One region of the Pseudovibrio sp. Ad46 genome, then DNA from elsewhere that is predicted to be linked to it. Evidence: riboswitches for the same ligand, from Rfam matches in the RefSeq annotation. Region 1 holds a riboswitch; the other holds the start of a gene.

Region 1 (16,224 bases):
GCAAAGTCTACATGGGGTACCAGAAAGGCAAGAAAGCGTGACTTCTTTTCTTCCAGTATCGCGTTGTATTCCTGCTCAACGGTGAAGAGGGGCATGGGCTTATGCTCCTACCGGTTCTTTGCTTTTGAAGTGCTTGGAGAGCTTTAGTGCCTGACCCTGATAGTTGGAGCCAATGCCTTCGCCGTAAAGGGTTTCTGGCACTTCCTCCATGTGCTCGTAGACAAGGCGGCCAACCGTCTGGCCGTGTTCTACGATGAAGGGAACGTCGTGAGAGCGGACTTCTAGAACGGCTCTGGACCCTGTGCCACCAACGGTGGAGTGGCCGAAGCCGGGGTCGAAGAAGCCTGCGTAGTGGACGCGGAATTCGCCGACGAGTGGGTCGAATGGCACCATCTCAGCGGCGTATTGCGGTGGGACGTGGACGGCTTCCTGCGAGACCAGAATGTAGAACTCGTTCGGGTCGAGGATGAGCGTTGCATCGCCGCGATTGTACAGCGGTTCCCAGAAGTCTTCCGGGTCTTGTGCGTCTTTGCGGTCAACGTCGATCACACCTGTATGGCGCTTGGCGCGGTAGCCGATGAGGCTGTCTTTGCCAGAGCCTTTCAGGTCGATGGACACCTGGACGCCGTTGTTGATTGCGTCTTCGTCCTTGCCGCCAGAAACCAGCGTGTGCTGGTTGTGCACTTTGGTCAGGTCTTCATCATTGATGAGGGTTTCACCATCGCGGAAGCGGATTTGGGACAGGCGAGAGCCTTCGCGGACCAGCACAGGGAAGGTCTTTGGAGAGATCTCAGCGTAGAGCGGGCCTTTGTAGCCAGCTTCAACACGGTCAAATGCGCGGCCCTGGTCTGTGATGACGCGGGTGAACACATCGATGCGGCCCGTGGAGCTTTTCGGGTTGGCTGTGGCGGATTGCTCAGCCGGAAGGTCCAGCGCTTCCTGAAGGCGGACGATGTAAACGCAGTTGGTTTCCAGCACGGCGCCCTTGGAGAGGTCGATCTCGTGCAGGATAAGCTTTTCCAGCTTGTCTTCCACTTTCGCGTCGGGGCCGGGCAGAAAGGAGGCCCGGACACGCCATGCTTTGACGCCGAGGCGCAGGTCAAGACTGGCAGGTTGAATCTGGTCCTCGTCGGGCACTCTGTCTGCTTGAATTGCACCGCTGGCAAACATAGCTTCAATCGCTTTTGCCGGAAGAATGCCTGTCATTGTTGGTTCCGCCCCACTCGTACTCAAATCGTTCTGACACTGATTAACGTAAGTTTGATCTCTCGCCAAGTCTGCAACCTAAGCTGATTGATTGACCCTAGTGTATTTTCGAGGTAAAAACGCTGCCTATTCCGTGGTGATTTGGTCGACCGGCTTGCAACCACGTAAAACAAGTAGCTAAAGGGTCGGGTTCTTGTATAGACCTCGGCCCGCGCCGGGGTTTTTTAATGAAGGGGTAGAGCGATATCTCTTCGGGCAGGAATGAGCGATGACAGACGCAAAGAACTGGAAGCCAGCAACTCGGCTTGTTCATGGAGGCACAACGCGCTCCAGCTTTGGTGAAACATCCGAAGCTATCTTCCTTACACAAGGGTATGTTTACGACAGCTCAGAAGCGGCAGAAGCACGCTTTTTGGGCGAGAATCCGGGCTATATTTATTCCCGGTACGCAAACCCGACCGTAGGAATGTTCGAGCGACGAATGTGTGAACTGGAAGGCGCTGAGGCCGCACGCGGCACGGCTTCTGGTATGGCGGCTGTTAACTCTGCGATTATGGCCTGCGTTAAAGCTGGCGATCACGTGATTGCACCAAAGGCACTGTTCGGTTCCTGCCGATACATCATCGAAAAGCTGCTGCCACGTTATGGTGTGGAGTCCACGCTGATTGATGGCACTGACATTGAGCAATGGAAAGCAGCTGTTCGTCCGAACACCACAGCGGCATTCCTTGAAAGCCCAACCAACCCGACGCTTGAAGTGATCGATATTCCAGCTGTTGCGGATATTATTCACGAAGCTGGTGGACGGCTTATTGTCGACAACGTGTTTGCGACTGCTATCTGGCAGAGCCCGCTGGCCTTGGGCGCTGATGTGGTGATCTACTCTGCGACCAAGCATATTGACGGGCAGGGCCGATGTCTGGGCGGTATCGTGCTTTCTGATGAAAAGTGGATTGTGGAAGAATTCCATGACCCGTTCAAGCATACTGGGCCTGCGATGAGCCCGTTCAACGCCTGGGTTCTGCTGAAAGGTCTGGAGACATTGTCTCTGCGTGTTGAGCGTCAGACTGCGAATGCAGGCAAGCTGGCAGAGTTCCTTGCGGATCATTCTGCAGTGTCTCGGCTGATTTACCCGGGCCGTGCTGATCACCCACAGGCGGATATCGTGGCCAAGCAGATGCAGGGTGGGTCTACCATGCTGGCGTTTGATTTGGCGGGTGGTAAGGAAGCGGCCTTCAAGTTCTCCAATGCACTGGAGATTGTCAGCCTTTCCAACAACCTTGGTGATGCGAAGAGCCTGATTACCCATCCGGCGACGACTACGCACCAGAGTGTTGCGGAAGATGCGCGTTTGGAGCTGGGCATTACAGACAAGACGCTTCGTCTTTCTGTTGGTCTGGAAGATGCAGATGACCTGCTGGAAGATGTTGCTAAGGCACTGGCCGCGCTTTAAGCGTGTTGCACATTACAACTAGCGTGAGGGCATCCAACCGGGTGCCCTTTATGCATTAAAGCCCAATGCTGCAGACTTGTTGTTAGCTGTTGCTGGTTGCCACAACTACATCTCGCCGTGCTCCGGACAAGGTGATGATGAAACCGGCGATGACATCCAGAAACGTGATGGTCATGAGCAGAAGGAAGAGCGGAGTGGCGGCTTCTTGTACCGAGAGGAACTCAATTAGGTAAGCCACGAGGATCAACAGAGACAAGCTGTGATCTACCAGTGAGAGTGTGCTGGTTCTGGTGGCTTTGATGATCTCAACGAAGAGCAGGACCAAAGTGCCTGCAAGCAGAAGGGTGGCGACATCCAGAGGAACAAGCAGTCCGGATGGCAGTGGGATCTGGAATACAATGGCAGCCCACGGAGTGACGTTGTAGCCTTGATCAAGCACCGGCTCTAGATCTTCAAACCACCGAAATGCAACAGCGTTGTAGAGCAAAAACGGAATGAGCGTGAGTGGAATAGTCCTCATGTGGTTGTCCCCGGAAGAGCTGGAAGCGGTATCCTATCGGAAAAGATTAACATTAATGCTGGGGGTCTGTGATGCCCTGAAACCGGGAGGGGTAACGCTTCGAGTGGTTTAATGCCTAGGGCTTTCATTTTAAGTGGAGTTCTAGGGAATACGACGCGTGCGATTGTGAATAGTGAGGGGGCGTCGCACACGTTCTGTCATGCGACGTTCTATGTGAGAGAGCTCATTATAGTTATCGACAGTGATGCCCTTCCAATATTTGACGATGGGAAGGCCTATGCGAAGTTGAAAAGCACCAATGGGATAGTTGATGTCGCTGTGATAGCGGATCTGGCCAACAAATGTGGTCTTCAATCCAGGTACGCCAAACCAGCCTGCACGGGATATTTCAAACCGTCCCTGCGCCCCGCTTATCTCTTCAATGTTGTTGGCGGTTCTATAAAAGCCTCCTGCATAGATGCGGAAGCCGAACCCCAGATCCTCAGTTCCGGGAAGGTCGTAGCCAATCTCTCCTGAAAGGTTGAGGAGAGGAATGCTTTCGCGTTGGTCTGTGCTACCCGGCTCCGGTTCCAGAATACGGACTTTGCTTGTCGGAAATTGTGCGTTGAAGCGAGCCTCATAGTTATTTGCCAAAAACTCGATGCCCGTGGTGACTGCAGTTGCGGGGCCGCGTTCGTAATCTTCCTTGTAGTTCATGAAGATGTAGGTGCTGCCAATCAAGTTTGGCCGTACAAAGTGACGGAGGCCACCGCCAGCACTTATGAGATAAACAGCATCAGAGGAGTTGCCGGAGCGGACATCAGCGAAGAACATGCCATGACTGTCCTGAAAGACTGGCGTGATGACTTCGGCGGCTCCAGATGTGTTATTGCGATCTGTCTCAAACAGGCCAATGAGGCGGGGTTGGTACTTGCCTTGCGGATTGAAGGTGAAGTGGTCGTCTAAATTGAAGAGAGGTTGGGCCTGGCTAGCAGAGGTATTCAGCGCCACAAGGCAGAGCAGAATACGCAACAAAGTTTGCAAAAGCTGGCCCATTTGCTCTCTTGGTGCTGACGAGAATGCGACGTTTACCAGCAGTATTGGAGGTTACTTACGTTTCTGATAGTCCCGCCATCCAGTGGGCTATCCTTGCCAAGCTGAGAGGAACTGAAGATCTTCACAGCCAGCAAACTGGGTGCATCGCTCCAGTTCAGCTTCCAATCGTTGTTGGCGGCCTTTGCCCATGCGAATGCCAGCCTCGGGCCAGAAGCGTTTTACGGCCAAAGCATTGGAGGCTTTGTCACGCTTCATATCAATGCGGCCAATCAACTTGTCCCCCTCCATTACGGGGAAGACATAATAGCCGTATTGCCGTTTTGGTTCAGGGACGAAGATTTCGATGCGGTAATTGAAGTCAAAAAGGAACTCAGCGCGCTTGCGGTCTCTTAATGCCGGGTCGAATGGACTGAGGATGCGGATCCGTTGGGATGGGGCTTCGAGGGATCTCAGTTCATCTTCAATTGTTGGGCGTGCGAGACATAATTTGGGCTTCGTGTCGCTGGCAGGTTGAATCTCAACAGGGATTAGTTCCTGACGCTTCTGGGCTTGCTCACACCATGCTTTGACATCGGCAAGGTCTAGTTTGTCCCAATAGGCTGCAATTTCGCTGGGCGTAGCGAAGCCGAGGCGGTCGATTGCGGAGTTGCAAGCCCACTCTATGGTTTCTGCATGGCTGGGTTTAGCGGAGCGGTGATCCTCAGGGATGACGCGTTCTGTCAGGTCATAGAGTTTTTGAAAGTTTTCACGCCGGGAGACGGAGATTTGTCCGGTCCGCCAGAGATATTCAAGTGCTGTTTTGGATGGGTTCCACTCCCACCATCCGCCTTTGCTGCGCTTCTCATTCTTGCCGACATCTGAGGTGCCAGCGGGGCCGTTTTCTTCGATGTGCCGTAGAATGAGGTTGAGTTTTTCCTGATACTCCGCACCGCGCCAGACCTTCCAGCAGGATTGCAAGCTCTCTGCGCTTTTTTGGAAGCGGTAGTGCCAATAAGGGAAGAACTCGGTTGGAATGATTGAGGCATCATGCGTCCAGTGCTCAAAGAGGCTTCTGTCATTTTCCAGCAGCTTCTTGAGATGTTTGGGGCGGTAACTTTGGCGGCGTGACCACAAGATCATGTGGTGCGCACGCTCTACTGTGTTGATGCTATCAACCTGCACAAAGCCAATGCGGTGAATGAGATCGAGGAGATCTTCTCCTTTCGAGGAGCCTGTTGGTGCTTCAAGAAGGGCGTGTTTCTGCAGAAACAAGCGGCGCGCAGCGGCGTTATCAACTTTTAAAACTAACTGCGCTTCCATAGTCATCAAAGTCTCCTGCTTGGTCAGACGTGCCTAGGCTAGGAGAGGTAGCGCCTTGCCGCAAGCAGTCCGCAGCAGATAGTTGTGGGTTTGTTCCTATTATGTTCTCTAAAAGGAGGTTGCATTGGACTTTGCAGAAAAACAGCGGGGTGTGTTTCAGCGGATGATTGTTGGAGCGTTGGTGACCGCGATTGTGCTTTTGTTTGGTGCGCTTCTCAATCCGTTTGGATTTGCCGCAGACTGGAATGCCTCTGAGCGACTTTGGGTGGCAGCGGTTTCATTGTTATCACCTGCCTTGCTGCTGATGATTTCCATAGGTCGTCTGGCAATGCGCAGGTTTTATCATGCTGATGACATTGATGGAGGAGGGCTAACCCACGGCAGTGAGGAAGCCAGGATGCTGCAGAGCATTTTGCAAAATACACTTGAGCAGGGGGTGTTGGCGGGGTTCATCTACATTGCCTGGGCTGCGGTTATGCCCGGTAGCACGATGTCGGTACCGCTGTTAGCTGCGCTGCTGTTTGCGCTCGGGCGTATTCTGTTTTTTGCCAGCTATGAGAAGGGGGCACCCTGGCGTGGAACCGGCTTTGCACTGACTTTCTACCCAAGCATTTTAATGCTGGTGGTTGTGCTGATAACGTTGATGGCCGGGTTGTAGCGCTCACGCTGGCATATAGCGAGCGACTACAAGATGTCCGAGCACAGGACTTTCGTGCTCTTGTCGGAGTGTGGTCTGCGTGAAGTCGATGGTTGCAAAGTCGAATTGCTCCAAGAGATTGCGGAGATAATCTTCTGTATGCTTGAAGCGGCAGCTGTCGCTCATCGTGTAGGGCTGGGTATTGGATGCAGGCTCCATCACAGCTTCAGCGGAGAACAGGAACACGCCATTCTTTTCGATGTTGCGGGCAACACCTGCGAAGAGATCTTCCAATGAACCAAAGTACGGCAAGAGTTCTGATGCGAGTATCAAATCCCATTTCTGAGGATGATCTTGATCGAGAAACTCGTTGATTTCACATTGCTGGAGATCGTCGTAGATCTTCTTGTCTCTCGCCAGCTTGAGCATTTGCTCGGAAATGTCGACGCCAGTTTTATAACGGATCTGATCTTCAAAAAATTCGGCAGCTAAGCCAGTGCCACAACCTAGATCTAAAAGACGTTTAAAGGGGCCAAGCTTGAGAGTGTTGATCTTTTCGTGGATCTTGGTTGGTAGGCTGTATTGGAGGATCTCCAGTAGCTTGATATCGAAAAGCTTTGCTTTCTGGTCAAACAGAGCGGAAACATACTCAGCTGGCATACTGTCCAGCTTTTCTGAGTTCGCCTTTGCTCTTGGCAGATCGATGGTTTCCTCTGAGTTTTCAGAGCACCCTTGCCCAAGAAGGTTCAGCAAGTGATCGGCAGCTCCGTTGAACTCTCCGGTCTCTTTGAGCTCGAGTACATGATCATAGATCATGAAATGTCGGAGGAAATCTGCAACGGGATTGGTTTCTTGTTCTTTTTTGTCATTCTTCATCGCTGTGTAGTATCCTCGTCTTTGAATACTGACATGATTGAGCCATGAAAAAATTAATGAACAGTAAGCCTCTTTTGGTTGATCGTTTTTAGGTAAGCAACGGAAAGTAGCTGTATTTTTGTTGCTAGGTATTTCTCAAAATAAAACCCGCAGTGTTTCCACTGCGGGCTTAATAACTAATTTAAAGCTTAGGAGCTTTTACCCTTTCAGGCGTCCGTCAACTCTTTTGCTTTGGTCATCTGATTCCGCTTTGCCAGCGTGCGCAAACGCAGAGCGTTGAGGCGGATGAAGCCTGCAGCGTCTTTCTGGTCGTAAGCGCCGTGGTCGTCTTCGAAGGTCACCAGCTCTTCTGAGTAGAGAGAGTAAGGAGATGCACGACCAACAACGATAACGTTGCCTTTGTAGAGCTTCAGTTTAACCGTACCGGTCACGAACTCCTGAGACTTGTCGATCATCGCCTGCAGCATCTCACGGTCTGGGGAGAACCAGAAGCCGTTGTAGATCAGCTTTGCGTAGCGTGGCATCAACTCGTCTTTGAGGTGAGCAGCGTCACGGTCCAGCGTGATGGATTCCATCGCACGGTGCGCTGACAGGAGGATTGTTCCGCCTGGTGTCTCATAGATGCCGCGGGACTTCATGCCAACGAAACGGTTTTCGACCAGATCGAGGCGGCCAATGCCGTTGTCGCGACCGTAATCGTTCAGCTTGGCAAACAGAGTTGCCGGAGACATGTGTACGCCATTGATGGAGCACGCATCGCCTTTTTCGAAGCCGATTTCGATTTCGGTGACTTCGTCCGGCGCGCTGAGCGGGTCAACGGTGCGCTGGAAGACATACTCTGGTGCTTCTTCATTCGGATCTTCCAGAACTTTACCTTCGGAAGAGGAGTGAAGCATGTTTGCGTCAACGGAGAACGGTGCTTCGCCGCGTTTGTCCTTTGGTACCGGGATCTGATGCTGTTCTGCGAACTCGATCAGGTCAGTACGGGACTTCAGCGTCCAGTCACGCCAAGGTGCGATCACCTTGATGTCTGGGTTCAGTGCGTAGCATGCCAGCTCGAAGCGTACCTGGTCGTTGCCTTTACCGGTTGCGCCGTGCGCAACTGCGTCAGCGCCGGTTTCTTCAGCGATCTCGATGAGACGCTTGGAAATGAGCGGACGGGCGATAGAGGTGCCGAGAAGATAAACGCCTTCGTAAACTGCGTTGGCCCGGAACATTGGGAACACGAAGTCCCGAATGAATTCCTCACGGAGATCATCAATGTAGATTTCTCGAATACCAAGCAGTTCAGCTTTTCGTCGTGCTGGCTCTAACTCTTCGCCCTGACCTAAGTCAGCAGTAAAAGTTACAACTTCGCAGCCGTATTCCGCCTGCAACCACTTGAGAATAATCGAGGTGTCGAGCCCGCCAGAATAGGCAAGCACAACCTTTTTGATGTCGCCTTGGGCCATAGATTAGCTTCCAAATGTGTGTTCGGGCGCATAAAGCGCCTATGCTGGGCAATCTACCGAGGAGAGCCAGCAACGCAAGTGGTGATTGAGAATTGAGTGCTGAGTTATTAATCGGGATAGTTGAGCTACTTACAGGTGTTCCTGATTATTAGGTGAGTAGAAGCTGTTGCCGGGTTCAGCTATCGGGTATGTAAGGTTTTGATAACGCGAAGATAATGACTGCTACGTTATGCTTTGATGCCATAAAATTTGCACGTCTTGGGTGTGAACCGTGAGTTGCTAAACTGCATGATCTCTCAACTGTATCTGCGGAAAAACCATAGAGTTTATGCGCAGAAAAATTTTTCAGAGTCCTGCAATTAACCAACAAGTCTCTGTATCTACGAGGATTTCCGGGCAGGTCTTATGCGTCTTTTGTCTAAAATTGCGGGCAGATTTCTTTGAGGTTTGGTCAAGATTATCGAAGCATTTATTGCGCAATTCGATGACTTTGGCTCAAGGATTCCAGTCTGGTGGTGCCAGCTCAAAGCCATCGAAGAGGAAACCTGGAGCAACAGTGCAACCGACTAATGTCCACTCGCCGAGGCTTCGTGCGGACTGCCATGCATGGCGAGGTACGATACCTTGAGGGCGTTGGCCGTTTAATACATCCATGCCGAGGATGATGTCGTTTTGGCTGCCTTCTTCGGAGCTGATGGAAAGGCAGAGCGGGGCGCCGCCGTAGTAGTGCCATGTCTCAATTGCATCGATCCGGTGCCAGTGAGATTTTTGGCCCTTTTTGAGAAGATAATAGATCGCCGTTGAATAACCGCGCCCTTCTGGGCCTTCTGTATCCCGGAAGGTTTCGGTGTAGTAGCCGCCTTCTGGATGCTCTTTCATCTGCAGTTCAGCGATAACTTCTTCAGCGGTTGCTGAGGAGGTGATTTGATCAAGCGGCATCAGAAGTTGTCCTTGCGGCGACGTATTTCTGTAAATATATCAACTGGTTCAGCGTTGACCATGTTGAGATTTTTCTGGACGAGGGGATCTCGGACTCTCAAAAACGGATTGGTTGAAAGCTCGGCTGCCATGGAGGTTGGCAGGGTTGGGCGACCGACTTCACGGAGCGCTTCGATGCGTTTTGTCCGTTCCTGCAATGCCTGATTGTTTGGGTCGATCGTGAGAGCGAATTTGGCGTTGGCCATCGTGTACTCGTGACCGCAATAGATCCTTGTTTCGGGTGGTAATGTGTTAGCCAGGTGGCTCAGAGAGGCCCACATCATTTCGGGATCGCCTTCGAAAACACGGCCGCAACCGAGGGCGAAGAGTGTGTCGCCTGTGTGAGCAATGCCCGCCTCCTGAAACCACCAGGAGATATGGTCAAGTGTATGGCCCGGAGTACCTATGGCTTTGACTGCAATTGGGCCGACGAGAATGTCATCTCCGTCCTCAACAAAGCGGTTCATGCCTGTGATGTGTTGGCGGGAGCGTTCTGGCCCGGTTACCTTTGCGCCTGTCCTCTCGACGAGTTCAGCCATTCCGCCGACATGATCCCAGTGATGGTGTGTGATGAGAATGTCGGTCAGGTTCCATCCGGTCTCTTCCAGAACCTGTAAGTAGGGGGCTGCTTCTGGAACATCAATTGCAACTGTACAGCCACTGTCGGGGTGGTGAACGAGAACGCCGAAATTATCTTTCAGACAAACAAACTGCCGGACTTCAACTTCAATCATCAACCAGCTCCCAAGCATACAGTATATCTTTATGAGATCATGAGAGGACAAGCTGTCAAATTCAACTGCAAACTCACAAAACTCTGGGTGTGGTTGATTTAAGCTTGCAAATCGTCAGGAAGAAGCGTTGCGCCCATGGCTTTGGCACCCCATGATAAGGGAAGGCAACGCGCGGAGAACCAGTTGTATCTTGATGTTACTCACTTAAAAGAGTTCTACGACCTGCCACTTGGACGGATGCTTCGGGTGTTGGTTGGGAGCCGCGTGAAAATGCTTTGGCCAGAAATGCATGGTCAGAGTTTGCTGGGTATTGGCTATGCCGCTCCTTATCTGAGGCCTTACCTGAAGAAGACCAATCGTGTGTTTGCCGGAATGCCTGCTGCGCAAGGCGTGGTGAAGTGGCCGCGTGAAGTTGAAGTGCCAAACAAAGCCTTCCTGATGGAAGATAGTCAGTTGCCGTTTCCAGATTCCTGCATTGACCGCATCTTACTCGTGCATTCGTTGGAGATGGCAGGGCAGCCTGGGGCGTTGTTGGATGAAGTCTACCGGGTCTTGTCTCCAGGTGGGCGGGTGATTGTGATTGTTCCCAATCGACGTGGTGCGTGGGCACGGTCAGAGGTTTCACCGTTTGGGTATGGTCGTCCTTATTCAAGACCGCAGCTCGATAACTTCCTGAGCAACCATCACCTTTCAGTTGTGTCGCGGGAAGAGGCGCTGTTTGTGCCGCCGACGAACTCGAGAATGGTATTAAAGAATGCGCGCAGTTTCGAGCGTTTAGGGGCGGTGGCCTGGTCTGCGTTTGCTGGGTTGCTGGTCACTGAAGCTGAGAAGCAGGTGTACCGTGGTATTCCGATGAAAGCGAGCCACGTGACGCGGGTCTTGCGGCCCGTCTTTCTGCCTAATGGAAAGACTGCCGGTGCGCAGGCGATGAACGGGCACAGTCGCCAGCAAGAAGGTACTTTCGCCAACGAGGGCGAAAGCTGAGTTCTGATTACTTCCGTTCCAGAAGGAAGACCGCCTGATCGCCGATCAGGTTCCAGACCCACCATGGTGCGTTGAACCCAATGCGCTGGCCCCTTGCATCCAGAGCTTCTGCCTTAATGACTTTAGCATGGACTTCTTCAGAGAGAGCAACAAAGTCACGGATCGTGCAGAAGTGGATGTTTGGTGTGTCGTACCACTCGTAAGGCAGGTAGTCGGTGACGGGCATTCTGCCTTTGAAGAGCAGCTGCATACGGTTGCGCCAGTGGCCGAAATTCGGGAAGGACACGACGACTTTCTTACCGATGCGAAGCAACTGCTCAAGAACCTGTTTCGGGTCCATTGTCGCCTGAAGCGTATGGCTTAGAATTGCGTAATCGAAAGCATCGTCCGGGTAGGCTGCAAGATCGTTGTCTGCATCGCCTTGCACGACGGAGAGCCCGCGGGCAACAGCTTCATTCACGCCTTTTTGCGAGGTGTCGAAGCCACGGCCATCAACGCCGCGTGTATCGATCAGCAGTTCCAGAAGTTCGCCAGTGCCGCAGCCGATGTCCAGAACGCGTGAGCCCGATGCTACAAAATCGCAGAGAATTCGGTGATCGCCGCGTACATTACTCAAATCATGTTTTGTCATAATGAATCTGCTTTCTGATGAAGCTTACTGCTCAGTGTTACGGTCAATCACCATTTCCCGGTGCGGGAATACCTCTGGCTTTTGCTGCTCCTGTCAGGAAGCCACGCATTGTTTTGAACAGTTCAGGTTCATCAAGAAGGAATGCATCGTGTCCGCGTGAGCTCTCGATTTCAACAAAGGAGACGTTTGCTCCAGCTGCGTTGAGGGCTCGTACAATGTCTTTGCTTTCCGAGGTTGGGAAAAGCCAGTCCGTTGTGAACGACATGACGCAGAAACGGGTTGTGCTATGTAAGAATGCGTTGGCCAGTTTGCCGCCATGTGCTGCTGCGAGATCAAAGTAATCCATCGCGCGGGTTACATAGAGATACGAGTTTGCGTCGAAGCGATCGACGAAAGTCATGCCCTGATGGCGCAGATAGCTTTCGATCTGGAAGTCTGCATCGAAGCCAAAAGTGATGGCTGAGCGGTCTTGCAGGTTGCGGCCAAACTTGCTGTGCAGGCTTTCATCAGACATGTAGGTGATGTGGGCTGCCATGCGGGCAACTGACAGGCCCTTCATAGGGCGCTTGCCTTCTTTGGCATATTGTCCGTGGCACCAGTCTGGATCCGCCATGACAGCCTGACGGCCTACTTCATGGAAGGCAATGTTCTGGCTGGAGTGACGTGGACCTGCAGCGATTGGGACTGCTGCAAATACTTTTTCTGGATAGGCAGATGCCCATTGCAGCACTTGCATACCGCCCATGGAGCCGCCGACGACTGCGAAAAGAGTTTCGATACCGAGCGCTTCAACCAGTTTTGCCTGGGAGCGCACCATATCGCCGATTGTGACGACAGGCAGATCGAGCCCGTAAACCTCATCGGTTTCCGGATTGGTACATGCAGGACCAGTGGTGCCGAGGCAGCCGCCGAGCACGTTTGCACAGATGACGAAGTATTTGTCGGTGTCTACTGGCTGACCAGGACCAACCATCATGGACCACCAGCCGGGCTTGCCGGTTACGGGGTTCTCAGAGGCAACGTATTGATCACCGGTGAGGGCGTGGCACACAAGAATGGCGTTGGTCTTGTCTTCATTCAGCTCGCCATAGGTCTCATAAGCAATCTGCCAAGGCGCGAGTTCTGTACCTTCATCAAGCCGGAGAGGATTGTCTGAACCAAATCGCATGAGCTTGCTGGCAGGCATATCCATCTGTGCCGCTGCAACACTGGCTTGTGTTGAGGGTGAGATATTCGGAGTCTTCTCCGGTTTTGCGCTGGCAGTCTCAGTCATGTTTTCTTCCGCGGTGTTGTGAAGGCGAATTGGGTGTTCCTCTAAAGGATTGCAAGAGAGTTTTTGCTAGGTGCCAATTGGCAGTGTGTCAACGTTTTCTTTTGCTTTCACCGTCGTTGTTTCCTATGAATTTACATAGGTTCTGTTCAATAATTCGAGTGGGTTAGTGCAATGTCTGGGTCTTCATCAGTTTCGGATTCAAAAATGAGCTTGTCTCAAGTCCGCGATAAACTAGATGAAGTTGATGATAAATTGCATGCCTTGCTTATGGAGCGTGCTGACCTGATTGAGCATATTGTTGCGGCAAAAGCTGAACAAGGTTCTATGCATGCTGTTTTTAGGCCCTCTCGTGAAGCAGATATTATACGGCGGTTGGTTGAGAACCATCGCGGTGTTCTGCCTATTATGTCATTGGAACATATTTGGCGTGAGATAATCTCTTCGCTCACAAATGCCCAGACAACTTATCGTGTACATCTTGATGGAAGTGCAGATCGACTCGCAATGAGTGAGCTGACACGCTTCTACTTTGGTTACGCCATTGAACAGCAACGCGAGATAGACCCCTCTGCTGTGCTTGCGGCGGTTGATTATTCACAGGTCGATCTTGGTGTGATCGGGTTAGAAGAGCGTGCAGAAACGCCTTGGTGGCGTGGCATGGGCGCACGGGATGATGGCACCAATGGTCCTTCGATTATTGCAAGGCTTCCGTTTTTGGTTGTTCAGGATAGGCCTGCTGATCTGCCTGCTGTTGTGGTTGCGGCTCAAACTGCTGAAACTGAGAAGCCGGATATTTGTGTTTACGATGTGCGCTGGACGGGAGCTATACCGAGCTCATTGATGCACAAAGGTATAGAAGTGTTGAGTTTTTATCGCAGTTTTGAAGGCGTAGATGCGCTATTAGCTGTTCCGGGGAATATATCCGAGCAGGAGCTGGCGACTTTCTTTGAAACTGCTGAGGCGACGCCGGATAAACTTAGATATGTCGGTGGATACCCCGCGCCGCTTGACCTAGATGATGAATTTGATAGTGAAGCAGACGCAGTTGGTTAAATTGCGTGTTTTTTGAATAAAGGAATGAGTTGATGGAAGAGCAGGTAGTACGCCCTGTCCCTCGTGCTGGTGTGTTGGCAATTGATCCGTATGTACCCGGTAAGGCGAAGGCAAATGGTGGCCATAAACTACATAAGCTCTCTTCCAATGAATCTCCTTTAGGTGCGAGCCCGAAAGCGCTTGAAGCTTACCGCACCATTTCCGAGCTTCAGTTTTACCCTGATGGCAGCGCTGGCGAACTTCGCACAGCAATTGGTGAAGTATACGGCCTGAACCCGGATCACGTTATTTGTGGCTGTGGCTCTGACGAAGTGCTGAGCCTGCTGGCCTATGCCTATCTGGGTGAAGGCGATGAGGCTATTTATACCACGCACGGCTTCCTTGTTTATAAGATTGCGATCCACGCAGCTGGTGCGACACCTGTTGTTGCCCCAGAAAAAGACCTGAAAACGGATGTGGATGCCATTCTGGAACGCGTGACCGAGAAAACCAAAATGGTTTTTGTGGCCAATCCGAACAATCCGACCGGCACTTATATTCCGTTTGACGAAGTTAAGCGTTTGCACGCCGGGTTGCCGAAGACCTGTATTCTGGTTCTCGACGCGGCCTATGCTGAGTATGTGCGCCGGAATGACTATCAGTCCGGTATTGAGCTTGTTGCGAACTCCGAAAACGTTGTTATGACACGGACGTTCTCCAAGGCTTATGGTCTGCCTGCGCTGCGTGTTGGCTGGGCGTATGGTCCTGAGCATATCATTGATGCGCTGGGCCGTATTCGCGGGCCGTTTAACATGAATGCTGCTGCGATTGCAGCTGGCGCTGCTGCTGTGCGTGATCAGGCGTTTATTGAGCAGGCAGTTAGCCACAATAACGAATGGTTGCCGTGGGTAGTTAACGAACTGACCAAACTAGGTCTTGACGTAACGCCAAGTGTCGGCAATTTCATTCTGATCCATTTCCCTGAGGAACAGGGGAAGCGGGCTGTCGATGCGGATGCCTTCCTGCTGGAACGCGGGTGTGTGCTGAGGCAGGTGAAAGCCTATGGATTTGACAATGCCTTGCGCATGTCAATCGGTAGTGAGGAAGCCAACAGAGATGTTGTTGCTGCTCTCTCTGAATTTCTGAAGTAGTTCTAATAGAAGGTCTCCATGTCTGAACCCTTGTTTAGCCGGGTCGCACTGATTGGTATCGGTCTGATCGGCTCATCTCTTTCGCATGTCATGCGCCGCGAAAAGCTGGCGGGTGAAATTGTTATATCCACACGCTCAGAAGTTACTCTGAAGCGTGCGGAAGAGTTGAAACTTGGGGACCGATATTATCTGGACGCAGCAGAAGCCGTAAAAGGGGCAGACCTTGTAATCGTTTGTGTGCCGGTTGGTGCATGTGGAGCCGTGGCGAAAACTATTGGCCCTCATTTAGCTGAGGGGGCGATTGTGACTGACGTAGGTTCTGTGAAGGCCTCCGTTATTTCGGCAATGAAGCCGCATATGCCGGAAGGTGTGCATTTTATTGCAGGCCATCCGGTTGCTGGTACTGAGTATTCTGGCCCTGATGCGGGTTTTGCCTCTCTTTTTGAGAACCGCTGGTGCATTCTTACACCAGACAGCGACAGTGATGCGGGTGCTACCGCGCGTCTGGCTGCCTTTTGGGAAGCGTGTGGCTCTCATGTGGACACCATGGATGCTGAGCACCACGATCTTGTGCTGGCTGTTGTGTCTCACCTACCGCATATCATCGCCTACAACATTGTTGGTACGGCTGATGATCTGGAAACGGTGACAAAGTCAGAAGTGATCAAATACTCTGCTTCCGGTTTCCGTGACTTCACACGTCTGGCGTCTTCTGATCCAACTATGTGGCGTGATGTGTGCCTGAACAACAAAGAAGCCATTCTTGAAATGCTGTCTCGTTTTTCTGAGGATCTGTCTGCCTTGCAGCGTGCGATCCGGTGGAGTGATGGCGATGCCTTGTTCAAGCTGTTTGCGCGGACCAAAGATATTCGCCATCAGCTTGTTGAAGCCGGTCAGGAATCTGCAGCGCCGAACTTTGGTCGTGAGAACGAAAAAGGCGAGCCAGCTGAATAAGATCTCGCTG
Region 2 (16,224 bases), on a different contig from region 1:
GTAGCCTGAAACGCCCAGATGCTCTGGCTGGTCTGAATTTGTCCAAGACCATCTTCCCGGATCACCCTTATGGCCGCCCAAGCCGGGGAACAGAGGACACGGTTGCCAAGCTGACTTCTGACGATCTGAAAACACAGCGCGCAAAGATCTTTGCAAAGGACTCTTTGAAGATTGGCGTTGTGGGAGCCATTAGTGCTGATGAGCTGGCCAGCGTTTTGGACAAAGTCTTTGCAAACTTGCCTGAAAACGGAGATCTGGTTGCCATTCCCAATGTGGAGCCTGTGACAGATAAGGCTGTTCACGTTGACTTTGAGAGCCCACAGACTTCCATTCAGTTCGCTCTGCCGGGTTATGAACGTCATGATCCGAAGTTCATGTCTGCCTTCGTGATGAACCACATTCTGGGTGGTGGCTCCTTCTCCTCATGGCTCTATGACGAAATCCGTGAGCAGCGTGGTCTGGCTTACTCTGTTGGCTCTTATCTGGTTCCTTACAAGCACGCAGCGCTGTTGATGGGGTCCACAGGTACACGCTCGGACAAAGCTGGTGAAGCGATTGATATCATCAAGAAGCAGATGGTGCGTATGGCGCAGACTGGGCCTACTCCAGCTGAACTTGAAGAAGCGAAGTCCTATCTGACTGGCAACTACGCTCTCAACTTTGACAGTTCCAGCAGCATTGCCCGTCAACTGACAGGCATTCAGACCCAGGAGCTGGGCATTGATTACATCGACAAGCGTAATGAGATGGTTGAAGCCGTGACACTGGAAGGTGTTCGTGAGGTTGCTCAGGATATGTTTGACCGCATTGAGCCAACCTTTGTTACGGTTGGCAAACCACTGAACTAACTCTTATTCAAAGCATGAAAACAAGCAGGCGAGTTGATGAAAATCAGCTCGCCTCTTTCTTTAGTGACCGCGGGTTTGGCGCACCTTGCAGAACGTCTGCACGGACAGGACGTGGCGGTGAGAACAGGAAGCCCTGCGCACAGCGGATGTCCATTTCCAGAAGCTCCAGTACAGCGCCTTCGCTCTCCACGTGATCCACGATCAGCTCAATACCATAGCGTTGCAGCAAACTGCCAAAATCAGCCGGATGGATGTTGCTCTTGGCCAGATCATCTTCATGCAACAACAGGCGTGATGCATGCAGCTTTGCAAAGCGGAAGCCGCGATCAGCCAGAGCGCGGAAGTCCATGCGCAGATCGGTGATGCGATCTACAGAGAAACGGAAGCCCAGCTCAGCCAGCGCAGCGAGGCTCTCATACTCAATCGCGCTCATGACGGCGACATCAGCCTGCGAGAACTCGAAGATCAACAGATCTGAGTATGTGTCGTTGGCGCGCACGAACTCCAGAAAGCCCGGGAAGAAGTTTTCATCCATGAGCGTGCTTGGAGACAGGTTACAGAACAAACCTGCTTCTCTGTTGCGGGTTGCCAGACGCTTCAGGATCTGAAGGGAACGGAACAACAAAATGTTGTCGATCGCTGGCATTTGGCCGGTGCGGTCCGCTTCCTGAAGGAACTCGATTGGTTCCAGTGTATCGCCATTGGCTTTGCGCAGACGCGTCAGGGCTTCGTAATAGCGAACACGGCGCTGTGGCAATGTCACGATTGGCTGAAGGTAGAGGTCCACCCTGCCGGCTTCGATGCTTGCACGAATTTCTTCGGCAAGAGCGGCATTGGGGTGATGCATGCGCGGAGCTGCCGGGCGCTTCATCTCTGGTGCGCGCGTCTCAGCAAACGGTTCCTGCACTGCACCCATCGGTTGACTTGCAGCCATTGGTTGGCCTGCTGCGCTCGCAAATGCAGCAGCTGCCTGACTGGCCAGATCAACAGATGGTTCTCTCACCGCGGCCTGCGGAGCGGCCAGGCGCTGAGCTGGTTGAGGCTGAAGCTGTGCTTGCTTGGTGCGCTGGTCCTCGATGGCAATGCCCTGATCTTCGATCCGGGTTTCCATGTCGGCCATGGCTTCGGCCATCTGCTTCACCAGAGAACCGATTACCTCCACTTCAGCAAACAGCGGGTCGATCTCTTCCCGTGTGCGACGCGGAATGTTGTGCTCGACGCCAGTGAGGCGGCCTTCGAGGTTTCCGACATCATCATCGATGACTGCAATCCGCTCTTCCAAGCGATTGACAGCGTCAGATACCGCAGATTTTTCCTGAGAGCGGGTCAACATGAAATGGATGAAGATCATGGTGCACATCGCCGTGAAGGCAACGGTGATGGCCTCGCCAACCGGACGCGCAAAAAGGTAGACCATCACAGTGCCACAAGAGGCCGCAATGGCTGAAATAGAAAACAAAATGGAAATGTTCGCCAAGCGCGTCATATCCTCAAGAGTACCTGTTGGTCCGAATCACAAAATACATACCTGAATTTTGCCGCATTTACTGAGGTCGTTCGAACCCTATACCCATTATATTTCTAGGGAAAACCCGTGTTGTCCCCGCAAGAATGACAATAGAGCTACATATATCATCAGCGCATACGATTTTCGTCACAATCCCGAGCTGAACTTCGGCGCGCGATTCTGGCGAACAATGATATTTATCGGGTAAGAAAGTTGCTCGAAGCGTTCTGCGTGAAAGAAATTAACTGCATAATGCAATCAACCTCGAAAACGAAAAGGGTTTGTTTACCCTGTTTGCACAAACTCAGGGTGTCGAATGATTTTCGACCTGATGTATTGATTTTTGAGGTTGCCTGCCAATGGGATCCCCCAAAGCTACCAATAGGTTTTTGAACGCCTGTGTCGTTGACACTAATCGTGCAGAGGCTCGTAAAACCAGTAGTGCTTTGTCGAAGCATGTTACCAGCGGACAACCTGCGCATGTTCTTGCGAGCAAAGAACATGCTGTCGCCTTTTTGCGACATACCCCAATCAATATCGTTATTGTCGATCTTGAATGCATCGGTGGGGAAGCCGAGCTTTCAGAGATTGTCGCTGCTGCGCCGCGCGCGGTTATGATTGCTGTCAGTGCCAAGGGGTCTGTGAGCCGTGCCATGAATGCCATGCGCAATGGTGCCCATGACTTTTTGACCAAACCTTACACAAGCGAAATGCTTTTGGAGAAACTTGAAGCACATCTGGGTGTCTTCAAGAGAGCGGCACCCTCACCTTCCCTTTCAGCCGCGACTGGCTCTGAGGCGATTGTCTCCAGCGACACGTCTGGAACAGCTGCTCAGTTTGAAGGGTTTGTTGGTGCTTCCAACCGCATGCAAAGCGTTTATGCGCAGATCAACCGGATGGCCACATCCAGCGCACCAGCCTTCATTACCGGAGAATCAGGTACAGGCAAGGAACTGTGTGCACAGGCGCTGCATGCCAGATCGGCACGCAAAGGCGGGCCTTTTGTCGCAATCAACTGTGGAGCGATTCCGGCCAATTTGATGGAGTCCGAGATCTTCGGTCATGCACGCGGTGCCTTTACCGGAGCAGATGAGGCCAGAGCTGGTGCAGCAGAGCTTGCCGATGGGGGAACTTTGTTCCTTGATGAGATCGGTGAAATGGAACTCTGCTTGCAGAGCAAACTTTTGCGTTTCCTTCAGACCGGCTCCATTCAACGGGTTGGAGAGCATAAACCACGCTCGCTGGATCTGCGCGTTATCTGCGCAACCAACAGAGACCCGAAAACAGAGATCACCGCAGGTCGCTTCCGTGAGGACCTGTTCTATCGTCTCCACGTGCTGCCGATCCGCCTGCCCGCTCTTCGGGAGCGCCGCGAGGACATACCGTCCCTCGCTCAAACATTCCTGAAGAAGTATGCAGCAGAAGAAAATCGCAGATTTCAGCGTTTTTCGACCTATGCAGAAGCTCTTTTGTTGCAGCACAGCTGGCCGGGTAACGTGCGCGAACTGGAGAATGTCATTCGCCAGCTTGTGGTCATGAATGACGGTGATGAAGTCACTGAACTCATGCTCTCTCCTTTACTGCGTGACCAGGCTGTTCCTGTTCTTTCCGAGATTGCCTTCAGCACAAGCGAACCGATGCCTTCCATGGGGCGGTCAATCGAACCGCTGTGGTTTCAGGAAAAGCAGATTATCGAGACCACGCTTGAAACTTTTGACGGCAACATTGCCCTTGCAGCTGCCGCCTTGGAAATCAGCCCCTCGACCATCTACCGGAAGAAGCAATCCTGGGCTGAACGAGCCGGTGCCTGATCAATTGCGTGGTAATTGCTTAACCATCGCATGAGGAATGTCTTCGTGACGCATATCTAAGCTGCCTCAACAAATGGGGCAGTATTGTCTCCCTTAGATTTAAGAGCTATACCACCGCCAAGAATCAGGTGAGTGCCGCAGATATTGTGTTCTGCTGGCTCTAGGGGGCTAACAATGCCATTTACAGTGAGAGGGATGTCAGCTTACGCAAAAGCTGCAGCCTGTTCTATTTTTGCGGTTGCTTTGTTGGGTAGCGCTGCATCTGCTGAAGACAAGAGTGCGCCGAGCGCTGGCTTTAAAGCTGCTCAGGACGCCTACACCATTGCCTGGCAGCAGCAGCCACTCGCTTTTACGGCAGCAAAATTCATCGCACTACCAGCTGAGAGTTATGGGGCTTACACACCCCTAGAGACGGCAGAGTTCCAGAGCGGTGATCCATTGACCGTTTATGCTGAGCCTGTTGGCTTCTCTTACAAAGAAATGGGCAGCACATATGCGATTGATCTGAGCGTTGACTTTGAACTGCGCAACACCACTGGTCAGGTGCTTGCTTCGCAGGACGGGTTTACCGCCTTGCACTCCGCAAGCTTCAACCAAATCCGCGAGTATCAGACATCTTTGAGCTTCAACCTTAAAGGGCTGCAAGCTGGAGACTATGTGCTGAAGGTGCAGTTTAACGACGAGAACTCGGAAAAGTCCGGCAGCTTTGAGCTTCCGTTTTCCATGAAGGACGCGCCTCTTCAGAATTAGAGCATGTTGCGTTCATATGCATTCACGCACCAAGCTCTAACTCTTTAATTTTGCGCGTATTCTTATCCAAAAACCGGAACCACTTTTCGGGAACACGCTCTAAGACCTGAAAGCTTCCTGTTAAAGTTCAAAAGCTGGCTTTGATCTTAAAGCCGGCTTTTCTTTTGCGCTGATTCCGGAAATTCCCGTGCAGGCAGCACAGACAGTCCATTCGTCTAGGGTGAGTTGAGACTGTCCCAGATTGCCCCCAATTTCTCGCAGTATTCCTATATTTTTTGCGCTCCAGAATATTTTTTTGCCGCTCTCTCCTTGACTATACCAGAGGGTGAAACTACATCATTTCACGGTTGTTAGCACTCTGCCTTTGGGAGTGCTAATCACTGTGGGCCCGCAAGGTTTCACCCACTCTCAAAGTTTTTAACCTTCGCGTCCGGGCGTTGCCTAAAAGGGGCGCTCGCGTATGAGAGGAAGAGCCAATTATGAAGTTTCGTCCGCTACACGACCGTGTTGTCGTTCGCCGCATTGAGTCTGAAGAAAAAACAGCTGGTGGCATCATCATTCCTGACACTGCAAAAGAAAAGCCACAGGAAGGCGAAGTTATCGCTGTTGGCGCTGGCGCACGTAAGGACAACGGTGAGCTGATCGCTATCGACGTTAAAGCTGGTGACCGCGTTCTGTTCGGCAAATGGTCCGGTACTGAAGTTAAGATCGACGGTGAAGACCTGCTGATCATGAAGGAATCCGACATCATGGGTATCCTGGCTTAATTCCAGGCCATTGTTGAGACCCCACGATCCCTTCTGTTATTCAAGAATTTAAGTGAGACAAAACCATGGCTGCTAAAGAAGTCAAATTCGGCTCCGATGCCCGCGACAAGATGCTTAAAGGCGTCGACATCCTTGCAAACGCTGTAAAAGTTACCCTCGGCCCTAAAGGTCGTAACGTTGTTCTGGATAAAGCATTCGGCGCACCACGCATCACCAAAGACGGTGTTTCTGTTGCGAAGGAAATCGAACTTGAAGACAAGTTCGAAAACATGGGCGCACAGATGGTGCGTGAAGTTGCTTCCAAAACCAACGACATTGCTGGTGACGGTACAACAACTGCGACAGTTCTGGCGCAGGCTATCGTTAAAGAAGGTGCAAAGTTCGTTGCTGCTGGCATGAACCCAATGGACCTGAAGCGCGGCGTTGACATGGCAACTGCTGCTGCTGTTGCAGACCTGACCGCACGTTCCAAGTCTATCTCTTCTACTGACGAAGTTGCACAGGTTGGCACTATCTCTGCTAACGGCGACACCCAGATCGGCGAAGACATTGCTGAAGCAATGCAGCGCGTTGGCAACGAAGGTGTTATCACCGTTGAAGAAGCTAAGTCTCTTGAGACCGAGCTTGAAGTTGTTGAAGGTATGCAGTTCGACCGCGGTTACCTTTCTCCATACTTCGTCACCAACGCTGAAAAGATGATTGCTGACCTGGAAAAGCCACTTATTCTCCTTCACGAGAAAAAGCTTTCCAACTTGCAGCCAATGCTTCCAATCCTTGAAAGCGCTGTTCAGTCTTCCCGCCCACTCATCATCATCGCTGAAGATGTTGAAGGTGAAGCACTGGCAACTCTCGTAGTGAACAAACTGCGTGGTGGCCTGAAGATTGCTGCTGTTAAGGCTCCTGGCTTCGGCGACCGTCGTAAAGCAATGCTCGAAGACATCGCTATCCTGACTGGTGGTACCGTGATCTCTGACGATCTGGGCATCAAGCTGGAAAATGTCACCATCGACATGCTCGGCACTGCAGACAAGGTGAACATCACCAAAGAAACCACTACCATTGTTGATGGTGCTGGCGAAAAAGCTGACATCGAAGCACGCGTTTCCCAGATCAAAGCCCAGATTGAAGAAACTTCTTCTGACTACGACCGCGAGAAGCTGCAGGAACGTCTTGCTAAGCTTGCTGGCGGTGTTGCAGTTATCCGCGTTGGTGGTGCAACCGAAGTAGAAGTTAAAGAGAAAAAAGACCGCATCGACGATGCCCTAAACGCAACACGCGCTGCTGTTGAAGAAGGTATCGTACCAGGTGGTGGTTGTGCTCTTCTTCGTGCAAAAGCTGCTGTTGAGAAAGTATCTTCCGAGAACGTTGACATTGAAGCTGGTATCAAGATCGTTCTGCGCGCTCTTGAAGCTCCGCTTCGCCAGATCTCTGAAAACTCTGGTGTTGAAGGTTCCATCGTTGTTGGCAAAATCCAGGACAACATTGCGGATGAGACCTTCGGCTTCAATGCTCAGACCGAAGAATATGTCAACATGATTGAAGCTGGCATCATCGATCCAACTAAGGTTGTTCGTACTGCTCTTCAGGATGCTGCATCTGTAGCTGGTCTGCTGATCACTACTGAGGCAATGGTTGCTGAACTGCCTAAGAAAGACTCCGGCCCAGCAATGCCTCCAATGGACGGCGGCATGGGCGGCATGGGCGGCATGGGCTTCTAAGCCAAGCCAACCAACGCTTAAACGAATTAGGGCATCCTTCGGGGTGCCCTTTTTTGCATTGTCACGATCAGCTTCAGCTAGGAAATAACAACTCATGAGTGAACTAAAACAAAAACATCATGAAATTTGGCAAGCAGTCAAAGACCAGATGTCTGACACTAAACTTCCGATTAAACTGAGAAATAATGTTCCCGACGGAAGTTACTACGACATCAAGTTTGGCATACCGAACGCTTATCTAAGTCTCCATTATCTGGATGAAGAAAACTGCGCGAAAGTTATGATCAACTTTCGGAATGAGCCCGGCGAGGCCTACTTCAAAGAACTGCTAGGCCAAAAAGAACATGTAGAGACAGCGATCGGCGCGTCACTTGATTGGGACCCTGCTGAACATGCTCGATATTGCAGCATCGTGTTATGGAAGAGAGATGTTGATCTTGGCACCAACACGACAATGCCTGAGCTTGCAGACTGGTATGTAACCTGGCTCGGAAACTTCCATATGGCACTCTTCCCGCTGCTCTCTGCCATTCCCAAGTAGCAATCGAAATGAAAGCACCTGAAATGGTGCTCTTATTTTTTGTATTACGCTTCAACTTACTCGAGTTTTAAACTCTCACCCTGATCTACCAATCTGCTTTGGCTGACAATCGGAGGAATTTCCTATGAAAAATCGTGTGGCGATGGTCTTTGGTGCAACTGGGCTGATTGGTTCTGAGGTGGTTCGGCTGCTGCTTGCCAGTGAGGCGTATGACGAGGTTCATGCAGTTGTGCGCAGAGATCCAGAGATTGAAGATGATAAGCTTCGTTTGCATCTGACCGATTTCAGCGATCTTGCCAGCTTTCAACTGCCAATGAACGTGACGGATGTGTTCTGCTGTCTGGGGACCACGCTGAAGACAGCCGGCTCAAAAGAAGCGTTTTACGCGATTGACTTCCAGCTTGCCTACGACCTTACGCGGTTGGCGCGTGAAGCTGGTGCTGAGCAGTTTCTCATGGTTTCTTCGATTGGTGCAGCAGCGGGCAGTTCCAACTCCTATCTGAAGGTCAAAGGGGAGCTTGAAGAGGCAGTTCGCACGCTCGCTTTCCCTTCAACAAAAGTGTTCCGACCCTCATTGTTGCTGGGTGAGCGTCAGGAGCAACGCTTTGCTGAGGGGATTGCCGCGTCGGTGTTGCCACGGCTGTCGTTTCTCTTTAAAGGCCCTTTGCGCAAATATCGTCCAATTGAGGGGTCAGCAGTTGCACGCGCACTTGTTGCCGCTGCGCTTGAAGGCGGGAATGGTTTCAGCATTCTGCAAGGCGACGAGATTGCCGATAGAGCTGGCTGAGCAAAATCTTATCCCCCTCGCCCAAATCACCCGCCATACTAATCCTATGTCCACGTACACGGGCAGCTGGCGGAGCGACCGTCAGTGTGGCGTGGGCTGGGCGGGGCTACCGGGAGGCGTAACGCATCTTCCGGCGGGTCCGTTGAAACACCCCTTGAAAGTCTTTAGTGCAGGGACCAAGCGGAAGCTGGTCACCCGATGGGCGTCTACACTGGCAGCTGCAGCTGTCAGGGACAAGTCAAACTGTCCTTTACAGCAACTGCCCAGAAAGGTGTATTCGAAGCAAAGCCTTGTGTTTTGTGAGACCTCACGTTGATGGGTAGGCACCTGCTCCCAATGCCTTTTGGTGGAGACCTTGTTTCATACAAAAACGCCCGGGCAAGGCGACAGCCAATGCCGAAGAAACTAATTTATATACAATGCGCAGGTATTGCCTGCTCGCCTTGCCCCTCCCGTTTCTCGGGATTTTAGCTTCACCACTGCATGAGAGGTCATGCGGTGCTTTTGGTGCTTGTGGTTTTACTCGCCAGCGACTGGCCTCTCAGCTGTCTTGCTGTCCCCTTTGTGGAACAGCTCGTAGATATCCTCCAGAGAGACACCTTTGGTCTCTGGTGCGCGGCGGATGGCGTAGACGGTTCCGATGCAACAGCATATGGCGAAGAACAGGAAGATCTCGGTGATCGTGAAGAGCTGGTTCAATTTGGGGAAACCGAACACAACGAGGAATGTGAAGACCCAGTTGACGGTTACCGCTACGACCATGCCTTTGGCCCTCAGGTAATTGGGGAACACCTCTGACATGTAGACCCATGGCAGCGGCCCCATGGAGAGGGAATAGGAGATCACGTAGAGGCAAAGACCTGAGACGGACAAAGCCGTGCCAATCCCGTCCCCCATGAGGAAACCTCCCACAATCAGGAACTGAGAGAGTGCGCAGGCTGGCAATCCGTAGACCATCAGAGGCCTGCGGCCAACGCGATCAATAAGGAGCAAGCTGGCAGCTGCGGCCAGAGCAAGTGCTGCACCAAGACCGACCGTTGCAGACAAGCGGCTGGCTTCCTCAGAAAATCCCAGGTCACCGAAAAGCTCCGGTGCGTAGAGGATGACCGCATTGATGCCACTAAGCTGTTGAAACAGGAAGGTGAAGACACAAAAACTGGTGATAGGCCGGTTACGTGGATTGATGAGGTCCAGCCAGCCCCCCTTTTGGTCTGCGACTTCGGCGAGGTCTTCCTCAATCCGCTTCACGTTGCCTTTGACCCACGCCACAGATCGGGTTGGTTCAATCTTTTCAAAGACGGCCTCTGCCTCTGCCGAGCGCTTTGCCATGACGAGCCAGCGCGGGCTTTCGGGGGCACTCCAAATTCCAAAAAGCAGAAACGCTGCAGGGATCGCAGAAAGGAGAAACATGAACTGCCAGCGATTAATGGCTTCTGCGCTGTAGCCGAGATCAAGCGTGATCAGATTGGAGAGGTAGCCAATCAAGACACCAAAGGAGATCATGAACTGAAACGCGCCAAGCATACGGCCTCTGATCTTGCGCGGTGCAATTTCGGAGACATATTGGGGGCCAGCCATTGAGGACAGGCCAATCCCCATTCCGATGAGAGAACGGGCGAATGTGAGGATGAAAAGGTCTTGCGCCACACTGGATAAGACAGCTCCGGTGATAAAGAACAGGGCTGCGATGATGACCGTTGACCGTCTGCCAAATCTATCACTGAGATAGGCGCTCAGGTAGGCTCCGATCAAACCGCCGATAGACAAGGATGCGACCAGAAGCCCTCCCCAATACGCAGAGAATTCAAACTCTGCTTTGATGGGCTCATAAGCGCCAGCGATGACGCCTTCGTTGTAGCCATAGAGCAAACCACAGAGTACGGCGATACATGCCAGGAGGATAATCATGCGCATTCCCTTTAAAGACCAAGGGAAAGTATAGGCGGAGGTCTCTAACCATCCGGAGGACACACAGCCCTGAATTGAGCTGTTTTTCGCAAGACCCCAATAACGATTGATCATATGCGGGAAAGAAAACCTAGATCGTTTCAGTGTCGCGATGATGATCCAGCGGCTTAAAACCGCACCTGTTAGGAATTACAGCATTGAGCTTTTCGCGGCCTTTGCCTTCAATTAAGCTTCCCGTCGCATGATCAGCGCAAGGCCTTCCCAAGCGCTTCAACCTTTGGCAACCAGGACTTACCATGATTGTTCTTCAGGATTTCCCCGCAGCTCGTTTTGATGAGTTTCAGATCATTTCCGTCTCTGAATACGCTCAGGACCTGATGGATAATCGCAGAATGGAGGAACAGGCCGCGCTGAAGAAAGCCGAGGAAGGCTTGTCAAAGGCCTTTCCAGAGGGGAAAAGCAACAAACACAATAAGCTGCTGAGCATCGTCAACAAAACGAAGGCTGGCGAAGTGGAAGTTGGGTTTCTCTGGTACTCCCTTCAAGATGATGCGTCTGCCTTCATCATGGATTTTCTGGTCTACTCAGAGCACCGTGGCAAGGGGTATGCCTCCAAAGCTCTTGAGGCGTTGAAGGCGACGTTCAAGAAAGATGGCCTGACGCGGATTGGACTGCGTGTTGCCCCAGACAATCACGGTGCCATACGCACCTATTACAAGGCTGGTTTTAACGTAACAGGCTGGAATATGTCCTGCGAGGTTTGAAGCGCGAACCATGCTCTCGCTGATTGACGTTTTGTTGAAGGGACTTCATTTCCGTTGAGGGCTGGTGGCTGCTAGGGTTTTGGAAATTCCAATGCATGACCTGATTTAAGGATCTGAGATGATTGCACGCAAAGCTGCAAAAGCCCTTGCCGTTCTTCCTTTGCTTTATGCTGTGAGCCAGCCTGCACAGGCTGCTGAGACCGAAACCGCTATTTTTGCTGGTGGTTGCTTCTGGTGTATCGAGTCCGACTTTGACAAGATCGAGGGCGTTCTTGAGACCACATCTGGTTACACGGGTGGCCGCAGTGCAAACCCGACCTACAAGCAGGTTTCTGCTGGTGGCACAGGTCATATTGAAGCGTTGGAAGTGAAGTTTGATCCGGCCAAGGTGTCTTATGAAGAGCTGCTAACAGCCTTCTGGCATTCCGTTGATCCAACTGATGCTGGTGGTCAGTTTTGTGATCGTGGTGAGAGCTATCAGACAACCATCTTTGCGACCTCTCCTGCGCAGCTGAAGGCTGCAAAAGCCTCCAAGAAAGCGCTTGGAAAATCAGGTGAGGTGAACCGCCCGATTGTAACACCGATCCGCACTGCAGCTCCGTTCTATGATGCAGAAGATTATCATCAGAACTACTATGAGAAAAACCCGATCCGCTACAAGTTCTACCGCTATCGCTGTGGTCGTGATCAGCGCGTCAAGCAGGTCTGGGGTCCAAATGCTTACAAAGGTATCCCCGGCGAGCACTAAGGGCTTAGTATAGAACTCAAGAAGACCAGAGGCACTGCTCTGGTCTTTTGCTTTTAGGTGTATTGTCGCAGGTCAGAAGGGGGCCCTACTCTTCGTAGTACATGCGATAGATCCCTCCGGCAGAATCATCAGAGATCAACAAGGATCCGTCGCCAAGCTCGACCACGTCTACCGGACGGCCCAGATAATCGCCGCTGGCATCAATCCAGCCAGTTGCGACAATACTTGGGGCTCCAGCTTCTTCTTTCTCGTTGATGGGCACGAACACCACACGTGCGCCAATTGGCACTGAGCGGTCCCATGAGCCGTGCTGCGCGATGAAGACGCCGCCCTTGTATTCTTCAGGGAACATATCGCCCTGATAGAATGTCATGCCCAAACTTGCGGCATGGGCGTCTAACTCGACTTCCGGGTTCACCACGCCACTTGGGACAGGCTCGTCGATGTAATGCGGGGTACGGACCGTTCCGCCGCCATACCATGGGAAACCGTAGTTCTTGCCCGGCTCGGTGCCTTTGTTCAGCTCTTCGGGCGGGATGTCATCTCCCATGCCGTCCACCTGATTGTCGGTAAACCAGAGATTGCCGGAGTTTGGATGGAACTCCAGGCCCACGGAGTTTCTGATCCCGGTCGCATAGACCTGACGGTCCATACCATCTGCGGTGATGGAGATAATGCCGCCGATGCCGAGGCTGTCATAGAGTTTCAGCTTCATCTTGGGCGGGACGTTGTAAGGCTGGCCAAGAGAGATGTAGATGCGGTCATCCGGACCCTGATCACACACGCGGGAGGAGTGATTATAGCTTTCTTCAGAGGGAGGGATAAGCATGCCCTTGCCGACCAGCACCTTCACTGCTGGCTTGCCCTGCTCTTTATTTTCCAATGCGTTCGGAAAACTCAGAACACGGTTTTGCTCAGCAAGGACTAATGAGCCATCTTTTGTGAAGCAAACACCATTTGGGATGATGAAGGATTGATCTGGAGCGAACTGGCGAACTTCTGCAGCTTTCTTGCCCTCTTCATCCGGAGTAACGACCCAGACTCTGTCCGTGGTCGTCCCTACAAAGACAGTTTTGCCATCAGGCGCGACGGCCATATGGCGGGCATCTGGCACGGCTGCATAAGGTTCGATGTGGAAGCCTTTGGGCATGACCACAACTTCAGCGTTGCGAGCCAGAGTTTTCTGTTCTTCAGAGACCTGCTCCACAAACTCTGTTTTGACACCATCGACCATTTTGGTGGTCGTTGCCGCCAGAGATGTGGTTAGCAGCAAGGCGTAAGCGCACCCTGTCAGGACTCCAAAGAGAACGGGCTTTGTGGTGCACATCGTTTTTTTCCTTCCTGAAGGGCTTAGAAATTTGACTGAGAAAATTTATCGGAATATTTGAAATGCTCTGCCTTTTTGAGCCGCCACTATGCGCTCATTCAAAGTCTGAGGAGAATACTCAGATATGACGGGAATTCGGTTTATAGAACCACAAAAATTGAAGATATTCACTTAGCGGAAGTTGCGTTTTGTGGTGCTAGAATACGACACAACGTAAGTTTGAAAGTGTGGACAAAGAACAAAGGAAAGGTGCCCACTTGCAATTGCCTCATTTTCGTGCCAAATCCTACGCATCATCAAGAGAAGGGCTGGCGCCCTCGCCAACCTGCCTAACCGGGCAAGGTGGTCTCCGCCAAAAGGGATGTGGTTTCGAAGTGAGGACGCTGTCTTCATCATTCGTAACAACCAAGCGGTAGTTTCAATGGATTTTGCGCCAGTCCTCCTCGGGAAACCGATGGAGGATTTAATGTTTGATATTGCTGGTCAGCCACAGTCTGCATGGCAATCGTATGTATCTGAATATGTGCCTCAATCTTTGAGGGAAGCCGTCGCACACCTTGCCGACGAGTTTACTGCTGCCTATTTGCTGGATTGCTTGATTCTGGAGAAAGGACTGCGCAGTCGGTTGCTTTCCAATTCAACCCGACAGCCGAATACGCCGCTGACCACCGACGAGCGCTCCGACAGGTTTGCTGTGCTGCTTCGGCTTTGGGCAGAAGGCTGCCACACGGTTGTCGACGAGCGCTTGTTTGCGGATACTGCACGCCGCCGTCCTGAAGAACTGGAAGCCTTGCGTGAGTACTTCAGGCAAAACGCGCTGCGCTCGAAAAAGAAGTTCCCGAGCTAGGTAAGCTGCACTAAAATAAGAACTGATTTAAGCTGCGCGGCTGCCGAATTTTGCAGGAGGCGTGGCAAATGGGTCTGCGAACATTGCAAGCCACAGGCTCTGTGCGATGCGCTGTGCAGTTGCTAGAAGAAGCGGTGCGGCTTCTGGTGAGAAAATCGCATAGACTTCGTCTTCAAACAGGTCCATCCACTCATGGAAATTCTCAGTGGTGACCCCTTGAATCCTCGCGTGAGCGGGAACCGGCTTGCCTTTATACGATCCAGTTTTTAGCAGCACTGACGCCCAAAAGTGCTTCATCTTGTGTAGATGCGGACCCCAGTCCTCGCCCATCTCTCTCAGGAAGATCGGCCCAAGCGTTTCATGCTGGCGGACCTTGCCGTAAAAACTCTCAACCAGATGATTAATCTGGGCAGGTGTGATGGAAGGATCAAGCGGTGTCCGTTCACGCGCTGACATAACGGGAATTTTTGATGACACTGCTTGTTTCCTGTTCCTGGTCCGCGATCCGCTTAAGCCTTGTTGTATTTAGCACGTTGCTCTTCAGAGATCACAATCGGTTTGCCGTCATCGTCAACAGCAACAAAGGTGAACTGAGCATTCGTAACCTTCTCGCGATAACCAAAGCGGTGGCGCAAAGCCCAGGCCTCAATGGCAAGCGTTACAGAGGTTCTGCCAACACGGAGCACATTGGAGTAGACACACATTACATCGCCCACTTTAACAGGGCGGATAAAGGTCATGCTGTCGATCGCAACAGTCACAACGCGCTCCATGGCGCACTGGCTTGCTGCAATACCGGCGGCAATATCCATTTGAGAGACAACCCAACCGCCGAAGATATCGCCAGAAGCATTGGTGTCTGCCGGCATCGCCATTGTGCGCGTGGTCAGTTCACCAATTGGCTGCTCTTCTTCGACAGCGTCTCTTGTATCATTCATAGTTCTAAAGCTCCGTAGATCCACCAGAGGAAATGCTATGCATGGCGAAGCTCAACTACTCAAGCAGGGATCATCGCCATATGGAAGCAATCAACAACCTGGGTCGCACATTTCTTGGTGTTGGCCCGAGCAGTTTCAGCAACGCATTCATCTACTGCATTCTCGAATAATTTCAACCAGCTGGCAATATCATCGCTGCATACCTGCTTTGCAGCACCACGATACTTGCCAAGTGGACGGCCAGAATAGCTTCTGTCTTTCATGAGAGCGGAGCACCAGAATCGCACGGCCTGAGCTTCGTAATCCTCCCAGTCGCACTTCATGCTATTTTGGTAGACTGATGCCAGCTCGCCATTGTGACGGAGTTTTTCTGAATGACTGGCAACCAAAGCACGCACTTGAGAATGCGTCAGGTCAGGATGGATTGGTGTGCACTCGTCCTGCGGGCGAATGTCAAAATGCTGATAGGTCATCTCGGTGTTTCAGGAGCCTTGTAGGGACAAGGCCCATGCCCTTCTTGTTACTTCGGGTCACTTTTACTCAAATACCGAGTTTAAAGCTCTGCGGCAGCTCGTAGCACCTCCGGCTTTTCGAGGCAGTAATATCCAGAGAGGCGGCTGATTACACCTTCTCTCTTCCAGACATTGAGGACGCGGCTGACGTTCTCCCGAGCCCCACCAGCCATATTGGCGATTTCAGCCTGAGAGATCTTATAGTGAACAAGAATTTTGTTGCTGTCGACTTTTTTGCCAAATGTTTCAGAGAGTTGCAGCAGCGTCTGCGCAACCCGGCCATTGAGTGGCAAGAAGGACCGTGCAGCGAGTGCATCGTTTGAACGACGCAGGCGAGTCGCTACGATCTGCAGCATGTGACGGTAAACAGCGGGGTTTTCATCGGCGTAGCGATAAAATGCAGCTTTGGAGATAAATGCAAGCTGGCTTGGCTTGAGTGCCGTAACGGTAG

The links. Region 1 has a riboswitch for S-adenosylmethionine ahead of PsAD46_RS00775 (O-succinylhomoserine sulfhydrylase). Riboswitches for the same ligand answer to the same signal wherever they lie in the genome.
Positions count from the first base shown of each region.
Region 2: another riboswitch for S-adenosylmethionine. It lies ahead of PsAD46_RS07655 (hypothetical protein); the one in region 1 lies ahead of PsAD46_RS00775 (O-succinylhomoserine sulfhydrylase).

Region 1 is NZ_LMCG01000001.1:145,783-162,006, reverse strand. It holds gene PsAD46_RS00785 (YigZ family protein) at 1-95, opposite strand, end outside; gene PsAD46_RS00780 (2'-deoxycytidine 5'-triphosphate deaminase) at 100-1,206, opposite strand; SAM riboswitch at 1,330-1,407, shown strand; gene PsAD46_RS00775 (O-succinylhomoserine sulfhydrylase) at 1,475-2,659, shown strand; gene PsAD46_RS00770 (hypothetical protein) at 2,742-3,179, opposite strand; gene PsAD46_RS00765 (hypothetical protein) at 3,321-4,214, opposite strand; gene PsAD46_RS00760 (crosslink repair DNA glycosylase YcaQ family protein) at 4,302-5,513, opposite strand; gene PsAD46_RS00755 (MAPEG family protein) at 5,638-6,171, shown strand; gene PsAD46_RS00750 (methyltransferase domain-containing protein) at 6,175-7,026, opposite strand; gene PsAD46_RS00745 (argininosuccinate synthase) at 7,233-8,477, opposite strand; gene PsAD46_RS00740 (cupin domain-containing protein) at 8,973-9,416, opposite strand; gene gloB (hydroxyacylglutathione hydrolase) at 9,416-10,186, opposite strand; gene PsAD46_RS00730 (class I SAM-dependent methyltransferase) at 10,325-11,173, shown strand; gene metW (methionine biosynthesis protein MetW) at 11,181-11,804, opposite strand; gene PsAD46_RS00720 (homoserine O-acetyltransferase) at 11,848-12,996, opposite strand; gene PsAD46_RS00715 (chorismate mutase) at 13,282-14,130, shown strand; gene hisC (histidinol-phosphate transaminase) at 14,163-15,260, shown strand; gene PsAD46_RS00705 (prephenate/arogenate dehydrogenase family protein) at 15,279-16,214, shown strand.
Region 2 is NZ_LMCG01000040.1:145,411-161,634, reverse strand. It holds gene PsAD46_RS07715 (pitrilysin family protein) at 1-848, shown strand, start outside; gene PsAD46_RS07710 (EAL domain-containing protein) at 892-2,334, opposite strand; gene PsAD46_RS07705 (sigma-54 dependent transcriptional regulator) at 2,715-4,166, shown strand; gene PsAD46_RS07700 (hypothetical protein) at 4,341-4,916, shown strand; gene groES (co-chaperone GroES) at 5,396-5,683, shown strand; gene groL (chaperonin GroEL) at 5,749-7,401, shown strand; gene PsAD46_RS07685 (DUF4268 domain-containing protein) at 7,496-7,942, shown strand; gene PsAD46_RS07680 (NAD-dependent epimerase/dehydratase family protein) at 8,067-8,729, shown strand; gene PsAD46_RS07675 (sugar porter family MFS transporter) at 9,249-10,637, opposite strand; gene PsAD46_RS07670 (GNAT family N-acetyltransferase) at 10,934-11,401, shown strand; gene msrA (peptide-methionine (S)-S-oxide reductase MsrA) at 11,520-12,149, shown strand; gene PsAD46_RS07660 (PQQ-dependent sugar dehydrogenase) at 12,235-13,476, opposite strand; SAM-I-IV-variant riboswitch at 13,765-13,895, shown strand; gene PsAD46_RS07655 (hypothetical protein) at 13,943-14,323, shown strand; gene PsAD46_RS07650 (group III truncated hemoglobin) at 14,351-14,800, opposite strand; gene PsAD46_RS07645 (acyl-CoA thioesterase) at 14,833-15,261, opposite strand; gene PsAD46_RS07640 (group III truncated hemoglobin) at 15,321-15,734, opposite strand; gene PsAD46_RS07635 (Crp/Fnr family transcriptional regulator) at 15,815-16,224, opposite strand, start outside.